3 regions of the Paenibacillus sp. Leaf72 genome follow, and region 1 is predicted to be linked to each of the others. Evidence: riboswitches for the same ligand, from Rfam matches in the RefSeq annotation. Region 1 holds a riboswitch; each other region holds the start of a gene.

Region 1 (7,846 bases):
TTTCCCGCCCCTTACTACGGTAATGCCTTTGCTCAGCGAGACAACCCATTTGTACTGCATTTTGTACATGTTCTGCACATGCGGCAGCGAGTAGCTGAGATGGTTCGGCGTTTGAAGCGCGCTCTGGAACCAGCGCTGATTGTAAAGACTCAAATTTTCCTTGAGCGCAACGCCGGGAATGCTCATCATCACCTCGCCGTCATGCCCGATGACGGCCAGCGACACAATTTCTCCCCGAATGCCGATGATCGTATTCAGCTGGCTGCGCAGCTCTTCTTCGTTCACATCGCCGCTGCGGCTGATTGTATCGTGGAGAACGCCGTAAATTTCCGACATGCCCTGGATATAATCCTCCAAATTGTAGCTGACCTGATCGACGACCTGCTGGGTATTGCGCAGCGCATTCGTCTCTGCCGTCTGCGAAAACTTGTTGAACAGCAGCACGCTGACCATTATAATCGCCGCAGCCGCAAATACCGACAGCGCCACTGAAATGAGAAACTGGATGCTGCGCTTCCTCATGGCGCATCCATATTCATCGCCTGATTGCGATAATCCTTGGCAGAGACGCCGACATTTTTCTTAAAGCATAGTGAAAAATAATTCGGGTCCGAGAAGCCGACCTTCTCGGCAATTTCGAACGTCTTCAGCTCCGTCGCCCGCAGCAGCTCCTTCGCCGCCTCCATCCGCAGCTGAAGCAAATAACCGCCGAAGGTCAGCTTCACCTCCTTCTTGAACAGGCTGCTGAAATACCCAGCGCTAATATGCAGATGGCTGCACAAGCGGGCAATCGACAGCTCGCTGTCATGGAAGTTTGCTTTCGTATAACGCACAGCCTCCTCGACCAGCTGCTTGTAGGAGCTTTGCCTGCGGCTGGCGATATGATGGCGAATTTTCTCGCAGAGCGACATGTACCAGCTTCTCGTCTCCGACAGCCCGCTAAGCTGCTGCAGCTCCTCATAAATTTGCAGCTCGTATCCTACGATATCGTACAGGTTCAGCCCTGCCTCCCTCACCAGCTTCATGACCGCCGTCATCATCTCCAGCATGTAAAGCTGGTATTCCCGGTAAGCGGCATGGACGCCTTCAATCTCGTCAAAAAGCGCAGCCACCAGCTGCTTCAGCTCCTCATGCGTGCCTACGCGCAGGCAGCGAATGAGCGCCTGCTCCTTGAGCTCGTCAAATTGCAGCTCTTCAACATAGCGCTTCTCTACATCGTCAATGCAGATAATCCGGTTGCTGCCCACCAAATTATGATAATCGAGCGCCTGCTGCGCCTCCTCATAGCCCTGCTTTAGCTGCGCGACATCCGCCAGCGTTGAGCTGACCCCAATCGTCACGGGAAAACGCAAGTATTTCTGAACATTTTGCAGCATTTCAGCAAGCCCGCCCAGCGTCCGCTCCATCAGCTCTTGCGCGCTTCCTCCCCGTCCAACTGCGAGCAGCGCCACCTGGTCCTGATGCAGAAAAACTTTGCCCAGTCCGAGTCTGCCCCACACCTCTTCCGCCACATTGCGCAGGGCAAACAGCTTGAGGTCGAGATCGCTGGAGGCCGCAAGCGAGCTTTCCGCTGCGCGGAGCGGCAATCCAGGAAGCGCTTCCAATACATGCGTGTGCAGCACAGACACAATGTACGCCTCGCCCGCTAAATCCAGCCCATATTTCTCTGCCTTCTCCTCAATATGCCGCAGCGGAAGCTTGCGGGTGAGCAGCGACGACAGGAATAGCTCCTTTACGACCGGCAGGCTTGTACGGTAATGCTCCTGCAAAAGCTGCATATTTTCCCGCTTCTCACGCTCATCATCCAGCCGCTCCTTCACCTTGTCCATCACCTCAAGCAGCTGCTGCGCGGAAAAAGGCTTTAAAATATATTCATCCACCTGCAAGCCAATCGCCTGCTTGGCATATTCAAATTCATCATAGCCGGAAAAAATAACGATGCGCGTCAGCGGATACGTCTTCCTCGTCCATTCCGCCAGCTCCAAGCCGTTCATATACGGCATGCTAATATCCGTCGCTACGATGTCCGGCTCCAGACGCTCGATCAGCTCCATCGCTTCCCTGCCGTTCGCCGCCGTATCCACAATTTCAAAGCCATGGCGCTCCCATGCAATTTCGTGCAGCAGCCCGCTGCGCGTCTCTTCTTCATCATCTACCAGCAGCACTTTATACATCGTTCATCCCCCCGCTATTTAAATACGCGGCCGAGCAGCCGCAAACACCTGATTCTGTCAGCATGCTATTTATCATATTCGTTTCCTTGTTTTCTGGAAAGAGGGGGTGCTTTGAGTAAACAAGCGTAAACGGCTGAAGCCGTCCTTTGGCGGCAAAGCTACCGTTTCGCGATGAAATATAGAGAAAGGAAGAAAAAAATCATATGCTTTCCTATATTTTAAAGAAATCGCGAGATAAATCGACCTTGCTAAAGATAAATCTCGTTGTAAGCGTTTAAAATCAAACTAATCCGCTGCATTCGCTCTCTTTTGCGGCGTAAGCTTCCTTTACAGCAATCGCGGCGGGGGAGTATGATTCATAGCATGCATGAACCTTTTTTTGAAATATAAGAATTTATAAGTTTTGCACTTATAAATAGGCTTATATTTCTCGGACTGAAACGCGCTGCGCCGCCAAAGGAAGGCGATAGCCGTTTCACCTTGAAATATAGGAAAGTATAGGTTTTCGTTATCCTTTCTCTATATTTCTAAGGGCAAAGCTCTTCGCTCGTCCCAGAAGGACGACGAAGTCGTTTTTGCTTGATCGCTGAGTCTTCGCCCAATAGGCGAAGAGCGGGGGAACCAAACGCACTGCAGCCATCCGATGTGAGAGTCGGAAGCTGGCAGCGCAGGGGTGAATCGTTTGCAGGAGTGTCATGAAACTCCAGGCAAATGTAGGGCGACTCTCACCGCCCGAATCCGACAGCTAACCTCGTAAGCGCAGGTGTAGAGAGGAATGGTGAACGATTGTGACCTTGTAAATCAGGCCACAGAGCGTCATACGCCTCTGTGGTTTTTTGTTGTCTTTTTTTCGAAAATAGCACTCGCAACATCGGCAGGCATTTTGTTTCAAACGCTGAGTTCTGCACTGCCGCAGAAACGGGGGAACCATCGACGGCTCTCTGTCGTTGTCCAATGGACGATGGCAGGGAGCGTCACGGGGTGAATCGCAAGGGCACGATAAGTGCCAAGCGTAGGGCGTCTCTCGCGCCCGAATCCGACAGCTAACCTCGCAAGCGTCAACGGGAGAGGCCACACTTACACTTATCGCAGGCGAATCAGGGGCGTATGATGCCCGGATGAAGGAAGCTGCGGGTGAAGAGTCCTCTTTGCCCAAGGCTTCTTTTTTGTTGCCTTTTTTTCCAAAATGACTAGGGATAAAACGAAATAAGGAGCGATGCAGCTATGCTGGATATCGGAATGGCTTTGACCTTAATCGCAGCTTTCGGGCTGATTGCCGGATTTATACGCTGGTGCGATCGGTCCATTAGCGAAATGGAGGAACGGGGATGATTGTCATATTGCTCGTTACAGGAGCTTTGCTGGTGTATCTCGTCTACGCCTTGCTCCATCCGGAAAAATTTTAGCAAATAACGTTTCATCATTTATAGCAAGGGAGGAACAGCTGTGGACGTCTTGCAAATGGCGGTAGTCGTCGGCATGATCATGCTGATCGCAAAGCCGCTTGGGCATTATTTATATTCCGTGTTTTCAAACGTTCCAAACCGTACTGACAAGCTGTTTGGACGAATCGAAGCGCTCATATATGCAGTAATCGGGCTCAAAAATCGCCAAGGCATGAGCTGGAAAAGATATGCGCTCAGCTTTATTACACTCAATTTCGTGCTCGTAGCTGTCAGCTATGTACTGCTGAGGGTGCAAAGCGGTCTGCCGCTTAACCCGAATGGAATCGGCGGCATGGAGCCGACACTCGTCCTAAATACGGTCATCAGCTTTATGACCAATACGAATCTCCAGCATTACAGCGGCGAATCAGGGCTGACGTATTTTGCGCAAATGGCCGTCATTACGATGATGATGTTTACGTCCGCCGCTACCGGCTTTTCCGTTGCTGTCGCCTTCGTGCGCGGCATTACGAGCAAAGGCGGAACGCTCGGCAACTTTTTCGAGGATTTCGTCAAAGCACATACGCGGATTTTCTTCCCGCTCGCTATTATCATTACGCTGCTGCTTGTGGCGCTGCAAGTGCCGCAAACGCTTAGCCCTACCTTGACCGTTACGACACTCGAGGGCGCGGTTCAGCATATCGCCATCGGGCCAGTCGCCTCGCTGGAGTCGATTAAGCATCTTGGCACGAATGGCGGCGGTTTTTTCGGAGTCAACTCCGCCCATCCGTTCGAAAATCCCAACCCGCTGACGAATGTCATTGAGATTTTGTCCATGTGGGCACTGCCTGCCGCGCTGCCCTTCATGTATGGCCGGTTTGCGAAAAGCAGCAAGCAGGGCTGGGTTATTTTTTCGGCGATGATGGCGCTGTTTCTGATCTTTCTTACGATTTCCTATACGGCTGAAAAAAGCGGCAACCCGCTGATCGCCACACTCGGCATCGACGCTTCGCAAGGCAGCATGGAGGGCAAGGAGGTTCGCTTCGGCATCGCCCAGTCCGCGCTGTTCACGACGGTGACGACGGCGGCCACGACCGGCTCGGTCAATTCGATGCACGATACGCTCACTCCGCTTGGCGGGCTCGTTCCCCTTGCCCAAATGATGCTGAACGTCGTCTTCGGCGGCAAAGGCGTCGGGCTCGTCAATATGCTGATGTATGCGATGCTGACGGTGTTCATCTGCGGGCTGATGGTCGGACGGACACCAGAATTTCTCGGACGAAAAATAGAGCCGCGCGAAATGAAGCTCATTGCTATCGCCATTCTTGTGCATCCGTTTATTATTCTCGCGCCAACGGCAGCGGCTTTTCTAACCGACCTGGGGCAAGGCGCTATATCCAATTCGGGCTTTCATGGCATTACGCAGGTGCTTTATGAATATACGTCCTCGGCCGCCAACAACGGCTCCGGGTTTGAGGGGCTGGCCGACAATACACCGTTCTGGAATATAACGACCGGGCTCGTGATGTTTTTCGGCAGATATATGTCGATGATCGCGCTGCTAGCTGTAGCCGGATCACTCAGCCGCAAGCAGTGGGTGCCGGAGACGATAGGCACGTTCCGAACGGACAATTCGCTATTTGCGGTTATGCTAATGGGCGTCGTTATTTTGATCGGCGCGCTCACGTTTCTGCCCGTCATTGTCACAGGGCCAATTGCCGAGTTTTTAACGATCCGTTAAAGGGAAATGAGGGGTAAGCGTTATGAATGACCAACGTGCTAAAAAACTGTTCACCGGACCGCTCGTGACCGAGGCGCTAAAGATGAGCCTCCTCAAGCTGAATCCGGTCCATATGATGAAAAATCCGGTCATGTTCGTTGTCGAGATTGGAACGCTGATCGTTCTGCTCATGACCCTATTTCCAGGGTACTTCGACTCGCAGGATCGCATCGGCTTCAACTTGACTGTTTTTATTATTTTGCTCTTTACGGTACTGTTCGCGAACTTTGCCGAAGCTTTAGCCGAAGGCCGCGGGAAAGCACAGGCTGGCTCGCTGAAAAAAACGAAGCAGGAAATTATGGCGAATAAGCTGCTGGGCGACAGCATTCAAATCGTCCCTTCTACGGAGCTGCGCAAAGGGGATATCGTTATCGTCTCGCAAGGGGAAATGATTCCCGGCGACGGCGAGGTCATTGAAGGCCTCGCTTCCGTCGATGAATCGGCTATTACCGGCGAATCGGCACCCGTCATCAAGGAGGCGGGCGGCGACTTCAACTCCGTGACGGGCGGAACGCGGGTCATCAGCGACCGCATCAAAATGCGAATCACGAGCGAGCCCGGTGAAACGTTCATCGACCGGATGATCGCGCTCGTCGAAGGCGCGAAGCGGCAGAAAACACCGAATGAAATTGCCCTGAACACGCTGCTGATAAGCCTGACGATTATTTTCCTCATCGTCGTCGTCACGCTTGGCCCGATTGTCGCTTATGTGGACGTCAATTTGGAAATTCCCGTGCTCATCGCGCTGCTCGTCTGCCTCATTCCGACGACAATCGGCGGCCTGCTGTCCGCCATCGGCATCGCCGGCATGGACCGGGTCACCCAGTTCAATGTGCTGGCCATGTCCGGGAAGGCGGTCGAAGCAGCTGGCGACATTAATACGATGATTTTGGATAAAACCGGGACGATCACCTTCGGCAATCGGATGGCTAGCGAAATCAATCCGGTGGGCACTGCTGGGGCAGATGAGGCAGCGGCATGGGCCGCTATTTCCTCCCTGCAGGATGAAACGCCGGAAGGCCGCTCAGTGCTGGAATGGATGAAAAAGCATGATAAAACCTACGATGCCGCGCTTGGCGAAGGCGGTCAATTCGTTCCCTTTCAGGCCGAGACGCGGATGAGCGGCATCGATTTGGCCGATGGACGGCTCGTGCGCAAAGGAGCCGTTGAAGCGATTCGCAGCTGGGTGCTCGCCCAAGGAGGAGACATACCCGCTGATTTGGCTCAGGAGACGGAGCGGATTGCCAAGGAAGGCGGCACGCCGCTCGCTATCGCCGTCGATCAGCACATATTCGGCTTGATTTATTTGAAGGATACGGTCAAGCCGGGCATGAAGGAACGGTTCGACCAGCTGCGAGCGATGGGCATCAAAACGATTATGTGTACGGGCGATAATCCGTTTACGGCGGCAACTATCGCCAGAGAAGCGGGCGTCGACGATTTTATTGCCGAAAGCAAGCCGGAGGATAAAATCGCCGTCATCCGGCGCGAGCAGGCGGAAGGCAAGCTCGTCGCCATGACGGGGGACGGGACGAATGACGCGCCCGCACTCGCGCAGGCCGATGTCGGCCTGGCGATGAACAGCGGCACGACGGCGGCGAAGGAAGCTGCCAATATGGTGGATTTGGACTCCGATCCTTCCAAAATTATAGAGGTCGTTTCGATCGGCAAGCAGCTGCTTATGACGCGCGGCGCGCTCACGACCTTCAGCATTGCCAATGACGTAGCCAAATATTTCGCCATCATTCCCGCGATGTTTATGCTGGCGATTCCGCAAATGCAGGCGCTGAATGTGATGCAGCTTGGCTCGCCGCTGTCGGCGATTTTGTCCGCGCTCATCTTTAATGCGATCATTATTCCGCTGCTCATTCCGCTAGCGATGAAAGGCGTCGCCTATCGTCCGCTCAGCGCCGCCCGCCTGCTCAGCCGCAATTTGCTCATTTACGGGCTCGGCGGCATGATCGCGCCGTTCATCGGCATTAAGCTCATCGACATGATGGTTCATATTTGGATTTAACGCCGTCCAGATCGGCTGCGGCCTATTAATGAAACGAACCTTTAATTAGAAAGAAGGGAATTGTGCTATGCATGCTATTTTAAAAGGAAAACGTCCATCGTCACCTATGCCATCCGCTTCGTCTTCATCAGTGCCGCCCTCCCCATCTTCCGTAATCGGGATGTCGCTGCGCGCCAGCCTGCTGTTTCTGCTCCTTTGCGGTATCGTGTATCCGCTTGTGAGCACAGGCGCCGCGCAGCTGCTGTTCCCGGCCCAGGCCAATGGCAGCCTGCTCAAGGACAGCGCAGGCAACGTCGTTGGTTCGTCGCTGATCGGTCAGCCTTTCACCGATCAGCGCTATTTTCAGGGGCGGGTGTCGAGCATTGACTATAAGGCGGAAGCTTCCGGCTCTAACAACTATGCCCCTTCGAACCCGGAGCTGCTGGCTCGCATGAAAGCATCTATCGCCCAGTGGCAGCAGGATAATCCCGAGGTGCCGATTGCTCAGCTG
Region 2 (7,846 bases), on a different contig from region 1:
GTCCGAGCTGTATTTTCATCTGTACCCCAATGCCTTTCAGTCCGAAAAGTCGACGTTCATGCGCGAGTCTGGCGGTCAGCTGCGGGGTGATAAGGCCACGGTCGACAGCCAAGGTTATATGAAGCTGCTTACCTTGCAAACGCTGGAGGGCGAGAGCTTGCTTCCCCGTCTGCATTATGTTCAGCCCGATGACGGAAATACGGACGACTTTACGCTGACGAAGCTCAATCTTCCGGTTCCAGTCGCACCGGGCAAATCAGTAACACTCTCCATGACCTATGAGGTCAAGCTGCCCGAGGTGTTCGCTCGCATGGGCTATTCCGGGAGCTTTGTTATGGCGGGCCAGTGGTTTCCGAAGCTTGCTGTTTATGAACTGGCTGGCACACGCGGCCGAACGAATGAAGGCTGGAACGTCCACCAGTATCATGGCGATTCGGAGTTTTACAGCGATTTTGGCTTGTACAGCGCCCAGATTACAGTGCCAGAAAACTTTGCGGTCGCTGCTACCGGCATTCAGACCAGGGAAGCTGTGACGCAAAATGGCACAAGCACCTATCAGTTCTATGCCGAAGACGTGCATGACTTTGCTTGGTCAGCCTCGCCGGACTTCATATATGCGGAGGACACATTGTCAGGAACGGGTATTCCGGGTGTTCGCATTAAGCTTTATTTGGACCCTGCCCACGAAGGGCTGAAAGACCGCTATATGCATGCAGCAAAATCAGCACTGTCCAAATACGCGGAGTGGTACGGCGATTATCCGTATTCGACGCTGTCCATTATCGTCCCTCCGAAGGGTGCGAATGGTGCAGGCGGCATGGAGTATCCAACGCTCGTAACCGCTTTAGCTGCTGAATCCGATAACCCTGGCTACAGCCTCGAGCGCACCGTTGTACATGAAATTGGCCATCAGTATTGGTACGGGATGGTTGCATCGAACGAGTTCGAAGAAGCGTGGCTCGACGAAGGCTTTACTTCTTATGCGGAGGATAAGGTGATGGAGAACGCCTATGGCGTTGAGCCTAACTTGGCTATGGAAGCCAGCTATATTACGGCCCCTGCCCCGCTGAAGCAGCCTTCATGGGCTTATCACAACAGCGATGAGTACGCGGAAAATGTATACATGCGCGCCAAGCTTGTGCTGGTCGGCATTGAGAAGCAGGTCGGAGCAAAGACGATGTCAAAAATTATGCGCACATATTTTCAAAAATACAAATTCAAGCATCCCACCACGTCTGATTTCCAGCGTGTCGTTGAGCAGATTACGAAGGAAAAATGGCAGGACTACTTCCACCAGTATGTATACGGCAGCCTGATGGCGGATTTTTCAGTAGAGGCTATTCGAGTGAATGAAGTGGAGCAGGATGGCCAAACGGAGTACGAGTCTACTGTGCTGATCAAGCGCAATGGCGGGCAAAATGGGCCAATCCCGCTCGTATTCTCCTTTACCGACGGCGAAAAGATTTCGAAAACATGGGATGCCGTCGAGTCGCATATCCAGTACAAGGTTGTGCATGCTGCTCCGCTTGCCTGGGTGGCGGTTGACCCGAAAAACAGCAATGTGCTGGACAACAAGCATATTAACAATTTTATGCGCGCAGAAGTGCCCGAGCAGTCGCGCATTCGATGGAGCCTCGGCCTGACGAAGCTCATCGAAGGCTTGCTCGGATCCGTAGGCTGGTAGAGAGGAGGTTGAAAAATGAAGCAGCATATGAAGCAAGGCTGGCGGCTCGCTATCCGCCATTTCTATATCGTCATTCTGTTATTCCTTTACCAGCTATTATGGGGACTTTTCCTTTACCGTTTTGTTGATATGACTGTACTGCCGCTGCTGCGGCGCTTTCCGCTCCAGCATCCGTCTGACTCGGCCGTGTCGCTGTTCTTCAGCGAGGCCCAGTTTCAATTGACGAAGACGGATTTGATCAATCCTTATTTGTGGCTTCTGGGCGGCTTGTTCGCTGCCCGCATGCTGCTGACGCCGCTGTTCAATGCGGGGCTGCTCTACTCGCTGCATCATATGGGCGAAACAGGTGAAACACAGTTTCTTCAAGGCATTCGCAAAGCTTGGAAGCCCGTGACGCTGCTCTATTGGCTGCGCACGCTGCTTATTTTCGCACCCGGCTGGTTCCTGCTGCCTCGCGCCTTCAAGCTGCTTATGGAGGGCCATTCGCTGGGCGAGCTGCTGCAAGGCACGCTGCCGGGCTTTGGCGGCTGGCTGCTATGGAGCTTCCTCGTTCACCTGCTGCTGCTCGCTATGCAGTTCGGCGCCGCCTCCGGCACGGGCTCCTTGCGCTGGCTCAGCCATGCGCTCCGAAATCTTTTCCCTTATGCCGGCCTCTCTCTGCTGATGTGGCTGCTGGCTGTTGCCGCTTCGCTCGCTGTGTCTGGGCTTTCCTATGCTTGGGCAGGCATGCTGGCACTCATCATGCATCAAGCCTATCATCTGCTGCGCACCTTGTTAAAAGTATGGACGCTCGCTGCCCAATACGATTGCCTGCAATCAAAGCAGAGCTGAGACCCTTAGAAAAATGAGGGCAACCCCACCTAATTCTCATTTAGTATTCTCATTTTTCTAAAGCCCTTCTCATAAAAAAACCGATTGCGGCCAAAAGGCCGAAATCGGTTTTTTGCCGTTATCCTGCACCTGCAGGTAAAGCCTCCATTTACTTCCCAGCCTATATGGCGACCTAGCTCAAACTCTCTAAATCTTCATTTTACGCTATAATTCTTGCCTATTCACACGATTCATAGCATATTAGCTGCCTATTTCTCATATAAACTGACAAAATGTTTTTTTGCCCAAGAACGGCGATAGATCGAACATTTATTAGGCAAGAAACTTGTTTTAACGCAAAATTGAGCCAAAAGGTTACATGAGAATTATTAGAAATTCATTCATATAGAAGGAAATCACATGAAAAAAACGAATTATTAGCGCAGAGCAAAATTAAACCAGCCTAATTTTTTATACCGCAAAGGTATAGAAATACGGGGGAACCACTTTGGGTGAATTGATTTCGATGCTTGGACGGCTTGATTCAAGTGTCTTGGAAATCATAGGGAACCTTCACAACCGAACCCCACAGCTAACCTCGTCGGCACCGGAAGGAGTTTCAAATTTTGAAGAAGGTTACTGCACTACTCGTTGGTCTTGTATTAATGCTTGCTTTCCAAGCAGGCAGCGTGTTCGCGAGTTCGAAGATGGATGGTGTTATCGCTGATCTGATCGGCACACCGTACCAAAGCGGCGGAACGACTACGAAAGGCTTCGACTGCTCCGGTTTTACGAAGTATGTTTTCGACAAAATGGGCATCGATCTTTCCCGTACTTCCCAAGCCCAATCGAACGATGGCAGTGAAGTGAAGAAGAGTGACCTGATCGCTGGCGATCTCGTATTCTTCAACACGAGCGGCAAAGGCATCTCCCACGTTGGTATTTACGTAGGCGATGGAAAGTTTGCACATGCTTCCTCGAGCAGAGGCGTTATTATTAGCAAACTTAGCGAGTCTTATTATGCTGATCGTTACGTATCAGCTACACGCGTTATGAGCCAAGACGCTTACGACAAGTACGCAAGCGAGCAATAGAGCCAGGCCACGCTTTTTTCGCTTACATAACGAAAAGCTGCTGTCTCAATCAGCAAAGCCGCAGTTGTTTGTCTTCGGACAAATAGCTTGCGGCTTTGCTGTTTTCTGGCAACGCCTTATGCAAGGGCACGCGACCACGCTATGCAGCAGGTTGTACGCGCAGCGGGACGCCGCTGGATGACGCTCGACGATGCGCCGCTGGCCGATTTGGAGGAGCTCCATACGTTTTCTCGGCGCAGTGAGCCTTACAAGGTATTTACGCCGTTTTACCGCATATGGCATCCTTTATGCAGAGCCACTATTCCCCTGCGGGCGAGACAACACTGCAGCAGCTTAATACGCTGAAAAATATAGATGCCAGCATGGCAGAGCGCTTCAGTCTTCCGCGGGAGCATCTGGCTGCGGCAGCCTTTCGGCAGATAGATGACTCAGCCGGGCGCGGCCAATCCCACGCGAGCCATGCAGCCGAGGTGTTGGAGCAATTTCTAAATCAACGCCTGTCTGGCTATGAAGGCGGCCGCGACCAGTTTGCGGACGACCATACGAGCCATTTGGCGCGTTATTTGAATACGGGAGCGCTGTCAGCACGGCAAGCCTACGAAGCGGCGCAGCAGCAGTTTGGAGCCGAGGCGTGGATTAGACAGCTGGCATGGCGGGATTTTTTTCTATATCAAGGAAAATACAATGAGGACTTCTACCGATATGAGCAGAAGCTTGATTTATCTGCGCTAAGCGATCAGCATTTCGAGGCATGGAGCGAAGGAAAAACGGGCATTCCTGTTATTGACGCCGCTATGAAGCAGCTAAATGAAACGGGGGAAATGCCGAATCGGCTGCGGATGGTTACCGCCATGTTTTTGACGAAAAATCTGTTATGCCCATTTACGCTGGGCGAGCAGTATTTCCGCCGCCAGCTGGCCGATTATGATCATACACTGAACCGAGGCGGCTGGCTTTGGAGCTCGTCGCTCGGCTACGACGCCGCGCCATATTTTCGCATTATGAATCCGGCCACGCAGTCCGCAACACATGATCCGAGCGGCACTTACATTAGACGCTGGCTGCCGGAGCTTGCCCATCTGCCTGATAAGCAAATCCACCTACCGCAGCCGCATGCCATCGTTGATTTGAAAGCTTCACGCGCCCGCGCGATTGAGATTTATAAGGAGATTGTATAATGATGACAAAAGCAAATGCTGCTCCTGCTGGCGCCCAGCCGCCATTTGGCTGGAAGATTGCCGCTATGGATGAATCCCATGCCCGGCAGTTGTGCGATTGGCGGTATGAGCCGCCTTACGGCATCTATCAATGGCCCGCATGGGAGGTTATGGAGCAAGCCGAAATGGAGTTCGGTGATCCCGAGCTGCGCCAGAGGCAATATGCTGCTATTTTAGACGATCGCGGGGAGCTCGCTGGTTTTGCACAGTTTTTCCCGCTGGGGGATGAAGTGCTGCGGCTTGGATTGGGTCTGCACCCACAGCTTTGCAGCAGGGGCTCAGGCACCGCCTTTGTGGCGCTGCTGGTAGAGGAGGCTTGCCGCCGTGCTCCTAATAGCGAGCTGGATTTGGAGGTGCTGACCTGGAATGCACGTGCTATTCGTGTATACGAGAAGGCAGGCTTCCGCATTACCGACACGTATATCCGCCCGACCCCGCAAGGCGCGGCGGAATTTCATTGCATGGTTTACGGAGGAGGGGAAGAAGCCTAGCGTCTCTCTTACCCCTCCACTTCCTTTCCGCTTCCTTTTCTAGCCCTTTCCTTACCCTCTCCGCTCCCATCAACCGCCGACCCGCTCCAACTGCTGCAATTGCAACGGTTCAGCCTGCCTCGTCTGGCTCATGTAACAGCCCATTCGCTCCAAAGCCTCCGACAGCTTTGCTGATGATACCGAATAGGAACAGCGGATGCGCCCTTCACCGCCCGGGCCAAAAACATGGCCTGGCACGACGGCCACGCCCGCTTCCTTCATGAGCTTGAAGGCGAACTGCTCCGAGCTTAGTCCCGTATGGGCGATGGATGGAAAAGCATAAAACGCCCCTTCCGGCATATGGCAGGAAAGCCCAAGCTGCTGCAAGCCGCCCACGAACATCGCCCTGCGCTGCTTGTAAGCCTCCTTCATTAGATCCTTGTCTGCCAATCCGCTGCGCAGCGATTCCAGAGCAGCAATCTGTCCCATAATAGGCGCGCACATTGCTGTGTATTGATGAATTTTCAGCATTTGCGAAATAATTTCCACAGGGCCGCTGGCATAACCAATACGCCAGCCTGTCATGGCAAAAGCTTTCGAGAAGCCATTTATGACGATCGTCCGCTCCTGCATGCCAGGCAGCGATGCGATGCTCACATGCTGGCTTTCATAAGTCAGCTCCGCGTATACCTCATCGGATACGACGATTAGATTATGCTCTTTCACCAGCTCAGCAATGGGGCGCCAGTCCTCATAGGACATGACCGCACCCGTTGGATTGTTCGGATAGTTGATCAGCAGCACCTTGGAGCGCGGAGTGATTTTTTCCCGCAGCGATTGTGCCGTTAGTTTGAATTGCTCCTGCTCATGCGTCTCAACGTTTACAATACTGCCGCCCTGCAGCGCTACAATGGGCGAATATGCGATATAGCTTGGAACCGGGATCAGCACCTCGTCGCCCGGACAAATCAAGGTTCTCATCGCCAGATCAATCGCCTCGCTGCTGCCCACCGTCACGAGAATCTCATCCTTCGGCTCATAATTTAATTCAAAGCTGCTCGCCAAATAACGGGCGATTTCCTCGCGCAGCTCCATGAGTCCGGCATTCGGCGTGTACATCGTCTGACCGCTTTCCAACGCTCGTATGCACGCGGCGCGCACGCGCTCCGGTGTTGCAAAATCCGGCTCGCCCACGCCCAGCGAAATCATATTTTCATCCTGCCCGGCCATATCGAAAAACTTGCGAATGCCCGAAGCGGGCAAGCTCTTTACAAGCGGTGAAACGTTATACTGCACCATTATGCCTGCATCCCCTTTTCAAAATAATCAAATGTATAGTTGTCGCTCTATTCCTTATGAAAGGCCCCACAGCTGTTTTGCCGTATCGCCGATAATTCGAATACCATGCATAATATCCTCATCCGCCACGCGGGAAAACCCCAGCCGCAGCGTATTGTTGCCCCGTCCATCCGTAAAAAAATGATGGCCTAAAGTAAAAATAACGCCTTGCTGTGAGCACGCCTCCAGAAGCTCCCGCACCTTGCACGCTTCCCGAAAGGTCACAAACAGATGCAGCCCGCCATCCCCCGACAGCGTCTCATAGGGAACATAGGCTTTGCAGGCTTGCAGCGTCAGCTCGTATTTACGCTTGTATTCCGCCCGCGCCCGCTTCAAATACTTATGCAGATTGCCATTATGCAAATATTGATAGAGGAGCGATTGGTCAAGCGTCGAGGTATGAATGTTGCGGGCCCGCTTCATGCTTTCCAAATAATCAATCAGCTCGCGGTCTGCAAGCACCCATCCGACCCGCAGGCCGGGGAACAGCACCTTCGAGAAGCTTCCAATATAAATGACGCTGTTGCCGCTGCCCGCCGATGCGATGAGCGGCGGCACATGCGCTCCGGAATAACGCAGCTCTTCATTAAATCCGTCTTCAATGACGGGAATTTCATAACGGCTCATGAGCTGCATGAGCGCCAGCCGTTTCTCCATCGACATCACGATGCCTGTCGGATTGTGATAGGAGGGGACAAAATAGGCACAATCGTAGGGGCGCTCCTCCAAAGCCCGTTCAAGCTCCCCCAAATGGATGCCATCCGGCTCCATCGTAACGCCCTTAATGTCAAAGCCATGCAGCTTGAGATTTTTTATCGCGGTATGATGGGTCGGATTTTCGCAGAGGACTGCGCCGTGCTTTTGCCTGAGCGCAGCCAGTACAAGGTCAAATCCTTCCGTAAATCCGGCAGTGATGAGCATATCCTTGCCCTGCACATCCACGCCCTTGTTCTCCATATAGGTCATCAAATACTGAATCAGCGGCTTATAGCCTTTGGCATAACCATAGTTCAGCAGCACATGGCCCTCCACCGACATACGGCCCAGAAACGCCTGCTTCACATGATCCAGATCAAACAGCTTCTCATCCGGGGCAATGCTCGTAAAAGAAATCGTACTCTTACCTGCGCGAATGCCGCGCTTCATGAGGTCCAGCTCCTCCGCAAGCAAAGCCTGCCTGCTCAGACGCTCCTTCCATGGCAACTGCCAAGACAAGGACGACGGGGCGGCGCT
Region 3 (7,846 bases), on a different contig from region 1:
TATTAATAAGACATATCCGAATCCAATTGTTAGCGGCTTGATTTCCAGTCAGCTTGATGCGGACCGAATGGACTATTTATTGAGGGATGCTTATTTCACAGGGGTCAATTATGGCAACTTTGATCTGGAGCGTATTCTGCGTGTGCTCCGTCCTATTAATGGAAGGATTGTTGTTAAAGAAAGCGGCATGCACGCCGTAGAGCATTATTTGATGTCCCGCTATCAAATGTATTGGCAAATTTATTTCCATCCGGTGACGAGAAGCTCGGAAATCATCCTTAGACAAATATTTCGCAGAGCGAAGGAGCTTTATGAGGGTGGGTACACATTTGGTTGGATGCCGGAGCCGCTAAAACGGCTGCTTGACGGGACAATTGGGGTTAAACAATATTTGAAGCTGGATGAGGCGTATTTGCAGACAGCCTTTATAGAATGGAGCGACGAAGGCGATGAACTGCTGGCGGAGCTATGTGATCGTTTTTTGACGCGTCGCCTCTATAAATACATCATGTTGGATAAACCGGATATTGGCCTCTTTAATGAAGTAAGACAACAATTTGCAGCGATCGGGTTGAACCCGGATTACCATATGGAAATTGATTTTCCATTTGATCAACCGTATGATGTGTATCAGCCTGATACGAAAAAAGGCGGAAAAGAAGAAAAGACGCCGATTTTGTTAATGGATAGCTACGAGGCTGTCAGTGAAATTTCCACGAAATCTGACATCATTCGTTCCATTACTGGACTTCATCAGGGCCAGTCCCATTTGTATTATCCGGAAGAGAAGCTGCGCGCTGCCGCTGATCAATTAAGCGATAAAGTACGAATGTTATTTAAAATATAGGAAAGTATATGATTTTGCCATACTTTCTCTATATTTCTCGGACTGAAACGCGCCGCCAAAGGACGGCTTTCGACCGTTTCACCATAGACTATAATATAGAAGGAGCTTGCTCAATTATGATTTCTTTATTCGACACACACACCCATTTGGACTCCCCGCATTTTGACGAAGACCGCGAAGCTGTTATCGAAAGAGCGCGTGCGGCAGGGGTGGATTTAATGGTTAATATTGGATTCAATCGGGAAACGATTCCAACAACACTTGCGCTGGCAGAAAAATATGATTTTATATATGCAGCAGTTGGCTGGCACCCCGTTGACAGCATCGATATGCTGCCGGAGGATCTGGGATGGATTGAAGAGCTTTGCTCTCATCCTAAAGTGGTAGCCATTGGCGAAATCGGACTGGATTACCATTGGGATACGTCCCCAAAAGACGTCCAGCATCGCGTATTTCGCGAGCAAATTCGCTTAGCCAAGAAGTTGAAAAAACCAATTATTATTCATAATCGCGATGCCCATGAGGATATTGTCAAGCTGCTGAAGGAGGAAAATGCTTCTGAGGTTGGCGGCATTATGCATTGCTTTTCCGGCAGTCCAGAAACGGCTCAAAAATGCCTCGATATGAACTTCTATATATCGTTCGGGGGACCGCTTACATTCAAAAATGCAAGGGTGCCAAAAGAGGTGCTTGCGATGGTTCCGAGTGACCGAATTTTGATCGAAACGGATGCCCCATATTTGACCCCTCATCCATTCCGAGGGAAACGAAATGAGACGTCTTATGTGTCGCTCGTTGCGGAAGCCGCAGCAGAAATATTAGGAAAATCGGTGGCCGAAATCGCCAATTTAACGACCGAAAACGGTAAAAAATGTTTCGGAATTGTGTAAAAACGGCTATAAAAACGAGAATAAGTGACCTTTACGGCGATAAAACTAATTTTTCATGCTGAAATAGACTCTCTTTTCCGTAAATATCCTAAAATTTCGCTTAAATCGGTTTTTATCTGATCTTTACAATTAGGCTCCGATGAAGGTATGATTCATTTCAGAGCTTTAAATTTTTGTATTGGATTTCCAGTTTGCGCTTAATCTTCGAACTTTGGAGAGCGGGGGAACCATGCACGATGCTGTGAGGAATTTGCGGATCACATTGCACGCGCACCTGAATTTCTTCTAGGGGTGAATTTGGCGGGGATTGCCATGAGCATTCTTCCGACGATAGGGCAGCTCTCTTGCCCGAACCCGACAGCTAACCTCGTAAGCGTTTATAGAGAGTGATCAACCTCGTGCATCCACCATTCCTGAATAGTCTATTTTGACGTTCCCGGGAAGCCACGAAACAGATCCTCTGTCGACGGGCTTTCTTTTTATTTTTGAATATTGGGTAAATCGTCGTCATAGGGTAAATCTAGGAGGTTGCAGAGGAAATATACTGGAGCGTGCTAGAAGCACGCCAATATACTATAGTCGCGTCAATGGTATCATGCGTAATTCGACGGCGGGGCTATGAAGGAGGACCGATGAAGTGGGCATTATTCAAGCAAGTGAGACCCATGGGAAACGATCATCCAGCATGTCTTTCGCATTGCGATGGAAGCGTGAAAACTTGCGTTTGATTCTTTTGAGTACTACGATCTCAATCGCTATGACTTTCATGTTTTTGGTGTTGTTGTACGGATCGGCTGACAAAAGCGTATCCGTAGTAGTGAATGGACAAGAAACCGTTGTTTCAACGAAACAATGGGTCCTGCAACGCCTACTGGATGAACAAGCTATTACAATTGGCCCGCATGACGAGGTATCTGTACCTCTGAATACGGCAGTAAAGGATGGGGACCGCTTTGAAATTAAGCATGCGGTACCGCTACTTGTAAAAGCTGATGGCAAAACATCAACGGTGTACACGACAGAGAAAACCGTGCAGGCAGCGATAAAGAAATTAAATATTCCTGTTGAAGATGATGATAAAGTATTACCTTCGCTTGGCTCGGGCGTCAGCGCGGATATGACCGTAACAGTCATTCGCGTCGATACGAAGCTAGGCAAGTCGTCCAGCACAACACCGTTCACCATTGTGAAGAAGGAAGATCCGAACCTGGAAGTAGGCAAGGAGAAGGTTGTGCAGACGGGCAAAGAAGGCGTCGTAACGATCAAAATTGAGAAGCAGTTTGAAGATGGCGTACTTGTCTCCAAGAAAGTGGTAGACAAGGTAGTCGAAACGGTTGCGGTCAATCAGGTCGTTGCAGTCGGTACGAAAAAGCCGGAGCCTAAAGTTACTGTGCTGTCGACAGCGACAACCAGCAACAATGTAACGGTAGACGGCACAACGCTCACATCCAAAAAAGTGCTCAGCAACGTCACATTGACGGCCTATTCAGCTGGCTTAGCATCAACGGGCAAGAGCGAAGGGCACCCGGACTACGGAATTACGGCCTCTGGCGCTAAAGTATCGGAAGGACGGACAATTGCCGTTGACCCGGATATCATTCCACTCGGTTGGTGGGTGTATATCGAGGGCATTGGTTTCCGCCGTGCTGAAGATACCGGAAGTGCGATCAAGGGCAATAAGATCGATGTTTATTTTGACAGTGAGAAGCAAGCTAATAAATTTGGTAAGAAAAAAGGATTTACCGTTTATGTGATTGGTCCTAACAAGCCATCGCTTAGCTAATTAGTGGCAGTTCTTTATGGATTGTGCTCTAGTTTATCGCAATCATAAGCTAAATATGACAGGATGCGGAAGAGGCCTTGCCTCTTCTTTTTGTTTGCGTCAGATTCGCTTGAATGGCCAATTGGGGTTATAATAAAACAGACGTGAATGAGCGGGTTGTTGTTGCAGCAATCGCCCATTTTTTCTGAAATATAAGATTGATAAGTTTCACATTTATAATCAGCTTATATTTCACCGCGAAACGGCAGCTTTGCCGCCAAAGGACGGCGACAGCCGTTTACGCTTGAACGAATATCCAAGATAAGTTTCCCTTTGTGAAAGGATTGTTCGATGTGATCAAGGAAATGATTGTAGTAGAAGGCAAAGAGGATACGGTAGCGATTAAGCGGGCCGTTGAAGCCGATACGATTGAGACGAATGGATCGGCCATTGGCGAGGATGTGCTGCGGCGCATCGCGCTGGCACAGGAGCGCCGTGGCGTTATTATATTTACAGATCCGGATCATGCGGGAGAGCGTATTCGTAAAATTGTCGCTCAGCGCGTGCCGGGCTGCAAGCATGCTTTTTTACCGCAGGAGCTGGCCTCCTATAAAGGGGATATCGGCATTGAGAATGCGGCGCCTGATGCGATTAGGCAGGCGCTCTCGGAGCTGCGTACAGAAACGGCTGAGAGCGTCGGGGCCATTACATGGGACGATCTGATGGCAGCTGGCTTAATTGTGCATGAAGAAGCGGCAAAGCGGCGGCTGGTTATGGGCAAGCTGCTGGGGATCGGCTATGCGAACGGGAAGCAGTTCTACAAGCGCTGCACGAGCTTCTGCATTACGCGCGAAGAGTTTGAGAAGGCGCTGCAAGCCATGGAACAACAGGAACAGGGGTGACGAAGGCGTATGACGGAGCAACAAAGCTTGAATAAAGGCGCAGTTAAGGCCGCAGAGGTAGCTACGCCTAAACGAACAAAGGAAATTATTGCGAAGTACGGGTTCTCCTTTAAGAAGAGCTTGGGACAAAACTTTCTCATCGACCAAAATATTTTAAACAATATTGTCAGCGCAGCTGAGCTTGACGAGACAAAAGGCGCGCTTGAGATCGGCCCTGGTATCGGAGCATTGACGCAGCGCCTTGCTGCAGTTGCGGGAACGGTAACGGCTGTTGAAATCGACAATCGGCTCATTCCGATTTTGCATGATATTTTCGAAGGCGAAGCGAATGTGGGCATTGTGCACGGCGATGTGCTTAAGCTCGACCTGAAGCAGCTGTTCGAAGAGCGCTTCAGCGGCGTAACGGGCGTTAGCGTCGTGGCGAACCTTCCTTACTATGTGACGACGCCGATTTTGATGAAGCTGCTGGAAGAGCGCCTGCCGCTGGAAAACATCGTCGTCATGATCCAGAAGGAAGTCGCGCAGCGGATGGCAGCAAAGCCAGGCGGCAAGGAATATGGCAGCCTGAGCGTGGCTGTGCAATATTATTGCGAGCCAAAGCTCGTCTGCACCGTTCCGCATACGGTGTTTATTCCACAGCCGAATGTGGATTCAGCTGTCATTAAGCTTGCGCTGCGGGACAAGCCGGCTGTTGATGTGCCCGATGAGGCGCATTTCTTCCGCGTCGTGCAGGCCAGCTTCGCACAGCGCCGCAAGACGCTCTACAACAATTTGACGGCGCTTGTGGGCAAGGAACAGCGGGAGGCCCTTACAACGCTGCTGCAGGGGCTTGCGATCGATCCTGCGCGGCGGGGTGAAACATTGTCGCTGGAGGAATTCGCCAAGATCAGCCGTGCATTTTTGGAAGTGGGCTGGAAAGGCTAAATAAAGATGGGCGCCGCCGGGCAATGGCCTCGGGGCGCCCGTTTGTTTTTTGCGCACACTACACGCCTTATGCCCATAGGATAGACGAAGAGGTGATTTACCTATGGAGCAAGGGGAGCTGGTCGTCCGCAAATCGTATGGCGGTGACGTGCTATTCCGCGTAGAAGCTGTTCGAACACATCATGCCCTGTTGAAAGGCACGGATTACCGATTGCTTGCGGATGCACCGATTCCTGATTTATCGGTTGTTCGCGATCCAAAAAAAGAAAAAGCTACGCAGCTGGTTCGAGTGAAAGTAAACGACTCGCTCAGCCGCATTCGTCAGCAGCATGAGCAAATGGCCGTTCAGGTGAAGGCGGATATTCGGCATGCGATGCCACAAAGCCAGCCTTTCTTCGAGGTGCCCGGCAAAGTGCTGCATTTGGACGGTGACGGCAATTATTTGCGTAAAAGCATGCAGCTGTACCAGACGATGAACGTACCGGCACACGGCGTGCACGCGCATGAATCACAGATGGCTGATTTGCTTTACCGTCTGCTGCCTCAAGTGAAGCCGGACATTGTGGTCATTACGGGACATGACGGTGTGCTAAAAACAAGGCTGGAAGCCGATCTGCACAGCCTAAGCAGCTATAAAAACTCGCAGAGCTTCTATAATGCGGTCCGCGTAGCACGGGAGTATGAGAAGAACCGCGACGGCCTTGTCGTCATTGCGGGAGCGTGCCAGTCGCATTTTGAGGCGCTGCTGCAAGCCGGCTCGAACTTCGCAAGCTCGCCCGGGAGAATTTTGATTCATGCGTTAGACCCGGTATACATTGCGATCAAAGCAAGCTATACGTCCATACGAGATACAATTAACCTGGCTGATGTCATTCATGGCACCATCAGTGGCATTGATGGCGTAGGCGGCATTGAGACGCTGGGAAGGTACCGCATTGGTTTGCCAAAACCTAAAATTAAGGCAGCCGAGTCATCCTTGCAAAGCATTTCCTAACAAACGGCCGAGTGCAGTTGAGACTCGCAACAGTTCTCGGCTTCATTGATTTTATAATTTTTCGATAAATTATTCATGGAATGATAAAAATGGATGAAAACACCGTTGACAATTAAATAAGTTGACTGATATAATATTTTGCTTTGTTTGACAACCCCTCTCCATTTTGTTATAATGGACAAGGAAAGAGGTGGTAGTGGACAATGGCAAAAAATGCCCTACTGGATATAAAACGCAATTTGGAAGCTCATGTGGGCTCCAAGATTCGTCTGCGAGCAAATGGCGGTCGTCGTAAGACCGTTGAGCGCACCGGTGTGTTGGAAGAAACCTACCCTTCTGTTTTCATTGTTAAACTGGATCAGGAATCGCAGTCATTCAAGCGTGTTTCCTACAGTTATGCGGATATACTGACGGAGTCGGTGGAAGTGACCGTATGCAATGATGAAGGTCAAGTCCGAATTACCCAGACATAACATCAGATCTATAGATGCCGACAGGCTATACTAAACGCGGAGACGACAGTTCTTCGCGTTTTTTTTCATTTTCTAAGCTGGAAGCGGTCGGTGGGCGCTCATGCGTATAGGGCTGCTGGGTTGTCGCATACTAAGGGGGCATAACCAATTCAGCAGCAAGGGAGGATCTCACGCATGAGCCGCAGAAGACGCAGTGTAATGTCCGAGGAGCTAAAGTATGAGCTGGCGAAGGATCTAGGTTTTTATGATACGGTGCAAAAGGAAGGCTGGGGCGGCATTCGCGCCAAAGACGCTGGCAACATGGTCAAGCGGGCGATCCAAATGGCTGAGCAAGCCGCAGCGAATGGAATCAATCGGCCTTAACAGGCACCCGCAATGCGAGGCTAAAACGGCAATAATCGGCTAAGAGTCGCCGCTCTTTATATAAGCGGCAGCACTCTTAGCTTTTCTTCTGCCCGTTTGCTATAATATTGGATAAGTTAATGATAGGAACGGGAGAGCTTAGGATGAAAATTTATGAAAAAGCTCCGGCTAAAATCAATTTATTGCTCGATGTGCTTCGCAAGCGTGAGGACGGCTTCCACGAGGTCGAGATGATTATGACGATGGTAGACCTTGCAGACCGCCTTGAAATGCAGGAACTGCCGCGCGACACGATTATTATATCGAGCCAGGCCGGCTACATACCTTTAGATGAGAAAAACCTGGCGTTTCAGGCGGCACGTCTTATTAAAGACCGCTATGATGTGCGTAAAGGTGTATATATTCATTTGGACAAAAAGATTCCGGTAGCCGCTGGCCTTGCCGGCGGCAGCAGCGACGCGGCAGCAGCCCTTAGAGGGCTGAACAGGCTGTGGGGGCTGAACATTCCCGAGGAGGAGCTGTGCACGCTTGGAGCGGAGCTGGGCTCCGACGTCCCGTTCTGCGTAACGGGCGGTACTGCCATTGCTACCGGACGCGGCGAGCGGCTGGAGCCGATCGAAAGCCCGCCGCAATGCTGGGTCGTCCTTGCGAAGCCGCCAATCAATGTTTCCACCGCAGATGTATACGGCAA

Evidence for each region. A riboswitch is a leader RNA that binds a small molecule or an ion and turns the genes downstream of it on or off. The one in region 1 is predicted to bind cyclic di-AMP.
Region 2: another riboswitch for cyclic di-AMP. It lies ahead of ASF12_RS13035 (C40 family peptidase); the one in region 1 lies ahead of kdpF (K(+)-transporting ATPase subunit F).
Region 3: another riboswitch for cyclic di-AMP. It lies ahead of ASF12_RS12765 (3D domain-containing protein); the one in region 1 lies ahead of kdpF (K(+)-transporting ATPase subunit F).

Annotation. Positions count from the first base shown of each region.
Region 1 covers NZ_LMLV01000012.1:351,361-359,206, reverse strand. Annotated here, with positions in the region: gene ASF12_RS16290 (cache domain-containing sensor histidine kinase) at 1-522, opposite strand, end outside; gene ASF12_RS16285 (response regulator) at 519-2,174, opposite strand; cyclic di-AMP (ydaO/yuaA leader) riboswitch at 2,749-2,949, shown strand; cyclic di-AMP (ydaO/yuaA leader) riboswitch at 3,058-3,247, shown strand; gene kdpF (K(+)-transporting ATPase subunit F) at 3,503-3,580, shown strand; gene kdpA (potassium-transporting ATPase subunit KdpA) at 3,621-5,300, shown strand; gene kdpB (potassium-transporting ATPase subunit KdpB) at 5,323-7,356, shown strand; gene kdpC (potassium-transporting ATPase subunit KdpC) at 7,463-7,846, shown strand, end outside.
Region 2 covers NZ_LMLV01000007.1:39,973-47,818, forward strand. Annotated here, with positions in the region: gene ASF12_RS13025 (M1 family metallopeptidase) at 1-1,684, shown strand, start outside; gene ASF12_RS13030 (hypothetical protein) at 1,700-2,515, shown strand; cyclic di-AMP (ydaO/yuaA leader) riboswitch at 2,945-3,116, shown strand; gene ASF12_RS13035 (C40 family peptidase) at 3,118-3,588, shown strand; gene ASF12_RS35615 (hypothetical protein) at 3,730-3,933, shown strand; gene ASF12_RS13040 (FAD-binding domain-containing protein) at 3,876-4,766, shown strand; gene ASF12_RS13045 (GNAT family N-acetyltransferase) at 4,766-5,296, shown strand; gene ASF12_RS13050 (aminotransferase class I/II-fold pyridoxal phosphate-dependent enzyme) at 5,366-6,574, opposite strand; gene ASF12_RS13055 (aminotransferase-like domain-containing protein) at 6,629-7,846, opposite strand, start outside.
Region 3 covers NZ_LMLV01000006.1:92,293-100,138, reverse strand. Annotated here, with positions in the region: gene ASF12_RS12775 (HD domain-containing protein) at 1-847, shown strand, start outside; gene ASF12_RS12770 (TatD family hydrolase) at 964-1,737, shown strand; cyclic di-AMP (ydaO/yuaA leader) riboswitch at 1,922-2,129, shown strand; gene ASF12_RS12765 (3D domain-containing protein) at 2,375-3,520, shown strand; gene rnmV (ribonuclease M5) at 3,853-4,401, shown strand; gene rsmA (16S rRNA (adenine(1518)-N(6)/adenine(1519)-N(6))-dimethyltransferase RsmA) at 4,411-5,325, shown strand; gene yabG (sporulation peptidase YabG) at 5,429-6,319, shown strand; gene veg (biofilm formation stimulator Veg) at 6,523-6,792, shown strand; gene ASF12_RS12740 (small, acid-soluble spore protein, alpha/beta type) at 6,967-7,155, shown strand; gene ispE (4-(cytidine 5'-diphospho)-2-C-methyl-D-erythritol kinase) at 7,299-7,846, shown strand, end outside.